Regions from separate parts of the Pseudofrankia inefficax genome, predicted to be linked through region 2. Evidence: riboswitches for the same ligand, from Rfam matches in the RefSeq annotation. Region 2 holds a riboswitch; each other region holds the start of a gene.

Region 1 (3,265 bases), 430 kb from region 2:
ACTGGCGTGTTCGCCTGGCCGGTAGTGGATCGCTGCTTCTGCCCTGAGACGTGCGGCGGCCACGAGGCCGCCGGAGCGACGCGCTCACGCCAGCAGGGCAGAAGCGGCGGTGGTGCCTTCAGTCGTCGCCCAGCCCCGCGGCCTCGAAGGCGGACAAGGTCGGGGGGATCGTCGCGGTGGGGCCGGCGATGCCGACCAGGGGGTCGAGGGTCTTCAGGCCGTCGCCGGTGTTGTAGATGACGGTCTCGGCGTCGGGGTCGAGCAGGCCCTCGCGCAGCTGGCGGCGCAGGTTCGCGACGGTCACGCCGCCGGCGGTCTCGCCGAAGATGCCCTCGGTGCGGGCGAGCAGGCGCATGCCCTCGATGATCTCGTCGTCGGTGACGTCGGTGATCGCGCCGCCGGTGCGGCGGGCGACGTCGAGCGCGTAGGGGCCGTCGGCCGGGTTGCCGATCGAGAGCGACTTGGCGATCGTCGACGGGCGGACGGGGGAGACCGTGTCGACGCCGCGCTCGAAGGCCGCCGCGACCGGGTTGCAGCCGGCGGCCTGGGCGCCGAAGACCTTGTACGGCGTCGGCTCGACCAGGCCGAGCTTGCCCAGTTCGCGGAACGCCTTGTCGACCTTGGTCAGCAGCGAGCCGGACGCGATCGGGATGACCACCTGCGCGGGCAGCCGCCAGCCGAGCTGCTCGGCGACCTCGTAGCCGAGCGTCTTCGAGCCCTCGGCGTAGAACGGGCGGACGTTGACGTTGACGAACGCCCACTCGTACTCGTCGGCCAGTTGGCTGCACAGCTTGTTCACGTCGTCGTAGTTGCCCTTGATCGCGACAAGGGTGCCGCCGTAGACGGCGGTCGAGACGGTCTTGCCGTCCTCCAGGTCGTGCGGGACCAGGACGATCGACCGCAGGCCCGTGTGGGCGGCGTGCGCGGCGACCGAATGCGCGAGGTTGCCGGTGGACGCACAGGCGACGGTGGTGAAGCCCAGGTCACGGGCGGCGGACAGCGCGACGGAGACGACCCTGTCCTTGAACGAGTGCGTCGGGTTCGCGCTGTCATCCTTGACCCAGAGGGTCTTCATGCCCAGCTCGGCGGCCAGCCGCGGCGCCGGACGCAGCGGGGTGAAGCCGGCGCCGAGGGATACCCGACGGGCCGGGTCGTGGCCGGCGGGCAGCAGGCCGACGTAGCGCCACAGGTTCTGCGGACCGGCCTCGATGGACGCGCGGGTCACCCGGCGCAGCCGGTCCTCGTCGTAGGCGATCTCCAGCGGCGCGAAACACTCGAAGCAGACGTGTTGCGGGCCGAGCGGGTAGGTCGCGCCACAGTGGCGACAGGAAAGCGAGACCGCGGGGTTCGCGTCATCGGTCGTGGAGCCCGACTGGGCGGCGCGCTCGGGCGCAAGAGTCATCGCTGATCTCCTCATCTTTCCCGGGGCCGGCGGTGGCACCTCGGGTCGGAATTGGCACCTGCCGCGGGGAGCCTGCCGTGGACCACCCCCAACAAGACTGGGCCGCGCCCATCAGGTGATCGGCTGACCGGCTCGGTCAGAACCACCTTGGTCGCGCGAAGCGCGACACCGGCGGTCCGGGGGTCGCCCCCCGGGCAGGCATCGCGGCTGTGGCGAAGCTGATCCCCGAAGGGATCAGCGAGCAGGCTCATCCGCTCGGTTGCCGGGGCTTCACTGGGCCGTTCCCTCTGCCCCTCTGGATGAGCCATGTTCAGTTGTGTGTCCGTACTGTAGACCGCCGCCACCCCCCGCGCATCGTCCTTTTGGGCGCACAGGGTGTGATGCGGCTTGCGTCCCACTGCACGTCCGGGCGGCGGCCGGGGTGGCTCAGGACCCGATGATGGAGTCCCCCGGGACCCGACTTCGGAAAGACTCGGGGTTGCCGGACGTTGCAGGGACCAGGCCGGACACCGCGCGGCGGATGAGCTGATCGCGCGGCAACCGGCTGCCAGGAGGAGCCACGCGCGTGAGCATCCGTGCCGTCTACACCGATCTCGACGGAACCATGGTCGGCCCGAAAGGCTCGTTCTTCGTCGCCGAGGACGGATCCCACACCCTCGAGGCGGCGCAGGCGCTCGTCGACCTGCATGCCGCCGGCCTGACGCTCGTGCTGGTCAGCGGCCGGACCAGACCGCAGCTCGTCGAGGCGGCGGCGATCTTCGGGGCCGACGGCTTCATCGGCGAGCTCGGCGCGATCGTCGGCTGGGACCACGGCCGCAGCAGCGAGATCCTGCGCGGCGCGATGCCGGAGAGCTACACCCAGGTGCCCGAGGAGCTGCTGCACGAGCTGATCGCGGCCAACCCCGGCCGGCTCGAACTGCACACCCCGTGGCACACGGGCCGCGAGCTGGACGTGATGCTGCGTGGCAAGGTCGACGTGGCGACCGCCGACGCCTGGCTGCGCGACGCCGGCTTCGACTGGCTCTCGATGCGTGACAACGGGCTGATCGCTCCGCACCTCATGCCGGGCCTGGGCGTGAACCCGCACGTCTACCACCTGGTGCCCGAAGGGGTGGGCAAGGGCGAGGCCGTCGCCTGGGACCTCAGGCGGCGCGGCATCGACCCGGCGGACGCGATCGCGATCGGCGACTCGGCGAGCGACCTGACGATGGCCCGTTTCGTCGGCCGGATGCACCTGGTCGCCAACGCCCTGCGGCACCCGGACATCCCCACCCTGCTCACCTCCTACGACAACGTCGTGGTCGAGAAGGAGGCGGTCACCCTCGGCTGGGCCAGCGCCATCCGCGCTGCCGTGGCCGGTCGGGCTCCGCTGGCGGCCACGTCCTGACGGGCCGCCGGGGCCGTGGTCTGGATGTTGCCCGCGGCGGTGCACCGGCAACTTTCGGTCGGCGACCGCGGCCGGATTTTTGCGCGGCCGATCGGCGCCGACCTGGTCATGTGACGCGGTCAACAGGTCTACTCTGCCGTGTGTGCCAAACCTGACCCGAGCCGTGCTGGCGGGGCCCGATCCGGCGGCCGCCGGCACCGCACGGGTGCTGGTCGCCTCGAACCGAGGCCCGGTCGCGTTCTCCCTTTCCGATTCCGGCGCGCTGCTGGCCCGGCGGGGCAGCGGCGGCCTGGTGAGCGGGATGCAGGAGGTGATCCGGGACGCGGCGGCGGCCGCGGCCGGGCAGGGCGACGCCGCCGAGGGCGGTGAGACCGACCCCGAAGATCCGCCGTCCGGCATCGTCTGGGTGTGCGCGGCGCTGTCGGACGCGGACCGGCGGGCGGTGCGGGTGGCACCGGACGGCCGGCTCGATCGGG
Region 2 (3,265 bases):
AGGAGCACGACAGGTACAGCGCGTCCGGGTCGAGGTCGGTGGACTCGTCCAGAAAGGCTTCCAGCGCCAGCCGGTCAGACAGGTCGAGGTCAGCCGACCGGGCCGGCGCTCCGGGCTCCGTGCCCGCCTCGGCGCCGGTTCCAGGCTCGGCTTCCGTCCCTGTCTCGGCTTCGGGGCGCGCCTCGGTTGCCGTTGCCGTCTCGGCCTCGGGGCCCCCATCGGCCCCGGTGGCCGCCGCCCCGGCTTCGGGGCTTGCCTCGGCTGTGGGGCCCGCCTTCGCCTTGGTGGCCGGCGGGATGGTGCCGGCTGGCTCGACCCGTGCCGTCGGTTGGGTCGGGTCGTCGGCCAGGCTGGGGTGATCGGCCGCCTCGTCGTCCTCGTCCTCGTCGGCGTCCGGGTCGGGACGGTCGGGGATGGCCGGCCACGGGCCGGCGATCCAGCGGTTCAGGGTGATCTCGGCGTTCAGCCGCTGGCACAGGGCCCGCGCCCGCGCCGGGTCGCCGATCGTCGAGACCGGTGTGGTGACCCGCAGCACGGCGACGGCGGAGGCCCCGTCGGGCACCGGGAGCAGCTCCAGCAGTGTCCCCAGCTCGCTGTGACGCCAGAGCAGACCGGTGCCGTCCGGGCCCGGGCCGATCCACTCCTCCTCGGCGCCCAGCTGGCTGAGCAGGTGGGTCCGCAGGTCGGCGGCGAGCGGAAGGCCGGTGTTGAACGCGACCGCGTCACTCACCGTTGCCGCCGTGGGAGGCGGGAAGATCGTGCGGGTCCGGCGTGGCGCCCCCGGCCGCCGGGTCGGCCTTGCGCGGCGCAGGCGGACCACCGGCCGTCGGACCACCCGCCGTCGTGCCGTTCGGGGTCGCGCCGCTGTCCTCCGTCGGCGTCGCGGCGGTGAGCTCCCGCGCCCGCGCGATCGCCGCGGTCTCCGACTCCTCGGCCGCGAGTGCCCGGACCGCGTCGGCCACGAGGATCTCGTGCGCCTCGCTGACCGGACCGGAGCCGTCGGCCGCGGCGCGCGCCTCGTCGGTCGCCGGCAGCCGGTCGGTGTCCGCCGCCTGGGTGTCGGTCGCCGCGTGCACGGCGTGCGCCGCCCTGGCCGCCTCGGCGCGGCGGGCCGCGGCCGCCGGGTTGGGCAGCGGCTTGGTCAGACGCGAGCTACGCCAGCCGAACTCGCGCGGCGCGACCAGTTCGTCGCACGGCACCACGGACAGTGCCGTCGGAGTCCACTCGACGACGGCGTCCTGCTCGAACTCGGCGCCGAGCGCGCGGGCCCGTGCCCTGGTCAGGCCGGCGACGGCGATGCTCGTCTGCGCCTGCCGGCCGCCGCCGACCGCGGGCCACGAGGGCAGGCCGGTCGTCGCGACCCGGCCCGCGAGCGCGCGCTGCCGGTTGGCGTTCTCGTGCGGGCGCAGCCGGCGGGAGCGCGGGTTGAACGCGGTGAGTACGTGCACCCGCTCCACGCCGGGGAACGGGAACTCCCCGCTGGCGGTGCCGGCGGGCGCCGAGCGCACGACCACGGTGGTGTCCTCGACGCCGATCTTGACCTCGGCGCACGGGTAGTCGTCGAGCCGGCTTTCGAGATCCGTGGCGGCGCGCAGCCGGGTGAAGGCGTCGTCCAGCCGGGCCACCTCGGGACGGCGGTGGTCCGGGTCGGAGGCCAGCAGCTCCCGACGCCGGGAAAGGTAGGAACGGCAGATGGCCGCGACGGAGGTCTCCGGCTGGGCCCCGAGCAGGGCCAGCAGGTCAGCGCGGGTGGGGTTCGGGCGCTTGGACACGTCAACCTCCGGGGGCCTCGGTGGACCCCCGCGACCGTGCCCGGTTCGGGAGATCCGCGTTACCGCTACCAGTTGTCACCGGCGGCGATCAGGTCGTTCCTGGGGCACCTTGCGCGAAGGTTGCCGGACGGCGAGCCAGGCCTTGACGCAGTCCTCTTGACCACGAGCCAGGTTAGAACCTCCGTATACGTCTCGCAAGATTCAGCCGTCGGTGCCGAGGTCGTTACTGAATGCGTGACAATGCTACCGGCGGGAACCGACGATTCTGGCGCCGTCGCCGGACTCGCTCCCGGCAACCTGCGCCTGACGGACGGCAGCCGCCCGGTAGAAGGACGCGCCTGCCGGCTCGCGCTGCGTCGGCGGCCGAGCGGCTCGACCAGCCGGGCCGGTGTCAGGCCGTCGCCGAGGCGGGCGGAGACGGCGAGGTCGGCCCGGTCGGGGGAGGCGAGGTCGGCGGTGGGGACGGCGAGGTCGGCGGCGAGGTCGGCGAGTCGGCGGCCTTCGCTACCACGAGCGTGACGTTGCTCCCGCGGCCGATCATGGCGCCCGGGGTGGTCGACTGCGTCAGCACGGTGCCGGGCGCGGCGCTGCTCGACTGCTGCGTCACCGTGACGGTCAGGCCGTAGGAGGTCAGCAGCCGCTCGGCGTCGGCGCGCTGGCGGCCCCGCGCGTCCGGCATCGCGACCTGAGTGCTGACCACGGTGATCGTCACCTCGGCGTGCACCGGCACCTTCGAGCCGGGCGCGGGATCGACGGTCTCCACCAGCCCAGCGGTGATGGTCGACGGCCCCGGGTCCTGCCTGACGGTGGCGACCAGCCCGGCCTGCGCGAGGGCGGCCTCGGCGTCGGCCTGGGTCCGGCCGGCGACGTCGGGAACCGCGGTCTGGCCCGGGCCGGTGGACACCGTCAGCGTCACGGTCGCGTTCTTGGCCGTCGTCGTGTTGGCGGCCGGGTCGCTGGCGGTGACCGTGCCGGCCGGTTCCGAGGCGGCGACGGAGGAGATCGCGATGTCGGTGAAACCGGCCTTGTGCAGGGCGTCCTGCGCGTCGTTCGTCGTCATCCCGATCACGTTCGGCACGCTGGCCAGCGACTTCGTGCCGGCCGGCACGACGACCAGGATCGTGACGCTGGACCCAGGCGGAACCTCCACCCCAGCAGCGGGGAAGATCGCCGCCACGTGGCCGGGACTGACGCTCGCCGGCCCGCTGATCGACCGCACGACGACGGTCAGGCCCGCGTCCTGCAGGTTGGACCGCGCGGCGCTGTCGGTGAGCCCGACGACCTGGGGGATCTTGACGGAATCCAGGCCCGCCGAGACGACCAGCGTCACCGTGTCGCTCGCCTCGATCTCGATGCCCTCGCCCGGCTGGACGCTGAGGACGGTGCCCTTCGGCTTGAGGTCGGGCGTCATCTCGAACTGCAGGTGAGCGAAGCCGGCCGCGTGCAGCCGGGCCTCAGCCTCCTTGACGGAGAGGCCCACCAGGTTGTTCGGG
Region 3 (3,265 bases), 3.1 Mb from region 2:
CGTCGGCGGCCGTGGTGCCGACGCCGACGCTGGCCCGCAGCGCCCCGCCGGACGCGCCGAGTCGGCCCAGCAGCGGGTGCGCGCAGAACCGGCCGGCGCGCAGGCTGATCCCGTGCTCCGCCGACAGGTACGCGGCGAGCGCGTCCGGGTCGCGGCCCTCGACGGTGAACGCGACCACCCCCACCGGGGCCGTGTCCCCGGTGTGGCCGTCTCGGGTATCGCTGTCCATGGTGTCGGCGTTCCCGGTGTCGTCGCGGTCGGCGTCGGTCCAGAGCCGCAGGACCCGGACTCCGGGCAGGCCGGCGAGGCCACCTTCGAGGCGGGCCCGCAGCGCGTCGTCGTGGGCGGCGAGCGCCCCGGCGGGCAGCGCGGCGAGCGCCCGGCAGGCGGCGGCCAGTGCCGCCGCGCCGGGAAGGTTCGGAGTCCCGGCCTCGTGCCGCGCGGGAACGTCCGCCCAGGTCACCTCCGGCGACGGCGGCCCGTTCTCGGCTGGCGACGGCCCGTTCTCGTCTGGCGACGGCACGGCGGTCGGCGGGCGCAGGCTGACGTCGCGGACGGCGCCGCCGCCGGCCAGGTACGGCGGCGCGAGCCGCAGCCAGTCGGCCCGCCCGACGAGCGCGCCGGCCCCGAACGGCGCGTAGAGCTTGTGCCCGGACAGCGCCAGGTAGTCGACACCGAGCACGGCCAGGTCGATCCGGCGGTGCGGGGCGAGTTGGGCGGCGTCGACGAACACCCGCGCGCCGTGGGCCTGGGCGAGCCGGACGACGTCGGCGAGCGGCAGCCGCTCTCCGGTGACGTTGGAGGCGCCGGTCACGGCGACGAGCGCCGTCGGCTCGGCGCGCAGCGCCTCGGCGAGCGCGTCGAGCGTCCCCGCCAGGGTCGAGCGGACCGGCACGACGACCCGGTGCTGCGCCGACCAGGGCAGCAGGTTCGCGTGGTGCTCCAGGTCGAGCACGACCACCCGCCCAGGCCCCTCAGGCAGGTGCGCGACGGCGCGGGCCAGCAGGTTCACCGCGTCGGTGGTGTTGCGCGTGAAGATCACCGTGTCGTCCGGGCGGGCGCCGAGGAACCGCGCCACCTCCGCGCGGGCGTCCTCGTAGACGGCGGTGCAGACCTGGGAGGCGAAGCCGGCGCCCCGGTGGACACTCGCCGAGTACGGCAGCAGCCTGGCCACCTCGTCGGCGGCGCTGGTGAGGCTCGGCGCGCTCGCCGCGTAGTCGAGGTTCACGTGCCGGGTCCGGCCCCCGCCGACCAGCGGGATGTCAAGGTCACCGCCGACGACCGGCAGCAGCGGCACGGCTCCCGCGCCGGCGGCGAGGTCGGCCGTGCCGGCGGGAGCGCCCGTGCCCGCGGGAGCGCCCGTGCCCGCGGCCGGGTCGCCCGCGCGGCCGGCCGCGTCGCCCCCGCCGACGGCTGTGCCACCCGTGCCAGCCGTGGCGGCTGGAGTGAAGGATCGATCGAGAACGGACTGAGGGCGCGCCACAGCCATACTCCTTGGGTCCCGGGACCCTGGAAGGGTCCGCGCTTGCCGGCCGGACATCCCGGCGCGGCCTGGTCTCTACCCGAGGGGCACCCCACCGCGGAGGAGGGTTGCCGGCCAGCGAGCTCGGGCTTGCGCTGGCGCTCTTGACCTGGTTCGAACGTTAACTGATCTGTCTCACCTGCCGCCGTACGACGGCCCGACCTGGCGCGCGTACGTCGCCGCGGGCGGTGTCAACGACGCTAGCAGATTTCCCACCCACTTAGTGGGAATTAGCGCCGATCCGGCTGGTCTTGATCGCCGTTTCAGCCCTCGCATGGTCGTGACCTGGGCGTTTCCACAACCACCCCAGGGCCAAAACGGCGATCATGACCGACGGGAGTGCCGACTCGGCGCCGGCGCGACCGGTGGACCGCCCCCCGCGCCTCTAGTTGCACTTCGAGTGCAACTAGGTTCAGGATGGCCGACATGGACGGTCGCAACGCGCGGGGGGCGCGCAACCGGAAGGCGATCGTGGACGCGACGCTCACGCTGGTCGCGGAGCGGGGAGCGCTTCCGACCGCCCACGAGATCGCGCAGCGGGCCGGGCTCGCGCCCCGCTCGGTGTTCCACCACTTCCCCAGCCTGGAGGCCCTGCTGGCCGAGGCGGCGCGGTCGCGGGCCGACCTGTGGCGGTCGCTGCTGACGCCGCCGGAACCGGGCCGCTCGCTCGCCGAGCGGCTCGCCGCCGCCCTCGGGCAGCGCGCCGAGCTCTTCGAACAGATCAGCGCTGTCCGCCGGGTCGCGGTGCGCCTCGAGTCGAGCTCGCCGTTACTCGCCGAGCTTCTCGACGACAGCCGGGGGGTGCTGCGCCGGCACCTACGCCGCGCGCTGAACCCTGAGCTCTCCGCCGTCGGCCAGCCTGGCGCCGCGGGCATCGAGACCGCCGCCAGCTGGGAGATGTGGGACCTGCTGCGCCGCGACCTGCCGGTCGACGCGGCCCGCGCCGCCCTGACGGCCCTGATCGAGCCACTCCTGACCCGGGCATCCGGCACCGCGCCGTCCAACGCCCCGCCGTCCAGCACCCTGCCGCCCGGCGCCCCGCCGTCCAGTACCGAGCAGTCCAGCACCCTGCCGTCCGGGTCACGCGTGAGCCGGGCACCAGCGTCGAAGGAACACTGACATGGGACGCAAGATCCTCTTCATAACCACCGACCAGCAGCGCTACGACGCGCTGGGCTGCAACGGCGGCACCGTCGCCCGCACGCCCGTCGTCGACGGGCTGGCCGCCGCCGGACTCAACTACCGCCGCGCGATGAACCAGAACGTCGTCTGCATGCCGGCCCGCAGCACGATGATCACCGGCCAGTACGTGCGCACCCACGGCGTCTACGCCAACGGTGTCCCGCTACCGGCCGACGCGCCCAGCATCGCGGCGTACCTGAACGCGAACGGGTACCGCACGGCCCTGCTGGGCAAGGCGCACTTCGAGCCCGGCTTCGACCTGGAGGGCCGCTGGCCGGAGAACCGGCTGGCCCGGGACGGCTCGACCGGCCCGCACCGCGGCTTCGAGCACCTGGAGCTCGCGATGCATGGGCCTCTCCCCCTGTGGCACTACGGGAAGATGATCCACGAGCATCCCGGCAACCACGCCCAGGACTTCTACCAGCTCTTCGCCAACGGCGGCCTCAACGCGGCCGGCGGCGGTGACACCGGAGCGCCCCAGGTGAAGGTCAATCCGGTGCCGCGCGAGCTGTACCACACCGACTGGGTGGCCGAGCGCGCGATCGCCTGGCTCGACAGCCT

Evidence for each region. Region 2 has a riboswitch for S-adenosylmethionine ahead of FRAEUI1C_RS40050 (DUF3293 domain-containing protein). Riboswitches for the same ligand answer to the same signal wherever they lie in the genome.
Region 1: linked by a shared signal. The riboswitch ahead of thrC (threonine synthase) and the one ahead of FRAEUI1C_RS40050 (DUF3293 domain-containing protein) in region 2 are both predicted to bind S-adenosylmethionine.
Region 3: linked by a shared signal. The riboswitch ahead of FRAEUI1C_RS15280 (aminotransferase class V-fold PLP-dependent enzyme) and the one ahead of FRAEUI1C_RS40050 (DUF3293 domain-containing protein) in region 2 are both predicted to bind S-adenosylmethionine.

What each region holds. Positions count from the first base shown of each region.
Region 1 is NC_014666.1:176,374-179,638, forward strand. It holds gene thrC (threonine synthase) at 119-1,402, opposite strand; SAM riboswitch class I at 1,647-1,708, opposite strand; gene FRAEUI1C_RS00705 (HAD hydrolase family protein) at 1,968-2,789, shown strand; gene FRAEUI1C_RS00710 (alpha,alpha-trehalose-phosphate synthase (UDP-forming)) at 2,932-3,265, shown strand, end outside.
Region 2 is NC_014666.1:610,176-613,440, forward strand. It holds gene FRAEUI1C_RS02490 (hypothetical protein) at 1-730, opposite strand, end outside; gene FRAEUI1C_RS40050 (DUF3293 domain-containing protein) at 723-1,772, opposite strand; SAM riboswitch class IV at 1,824-1,934, opposite strand; gene FRAEUI1C_RS41805 (PASTA domain-containing protein) at 2,164-3,265, opposite strand, start outside.
Region 3 is NC_014666.1:3,708,262-3,711,526, reverse strand. It holds gene FRAEUI1C_RS15280 (aminotransferase class V-fold PLP-dependent enzyme) at 1-1,489, opposite strand, end outside; SAM riboswitch class IV at 1,517-1,632, opposite strand; gene FRAEUI1C_RS15275 (TetR/AcrR family transcriptional regulator) at 1,949-2,641, shown strand; gene FRAEUI1C_RS15270 (sulfatase family protein) at 2,643-3,265, shown strand, end outside.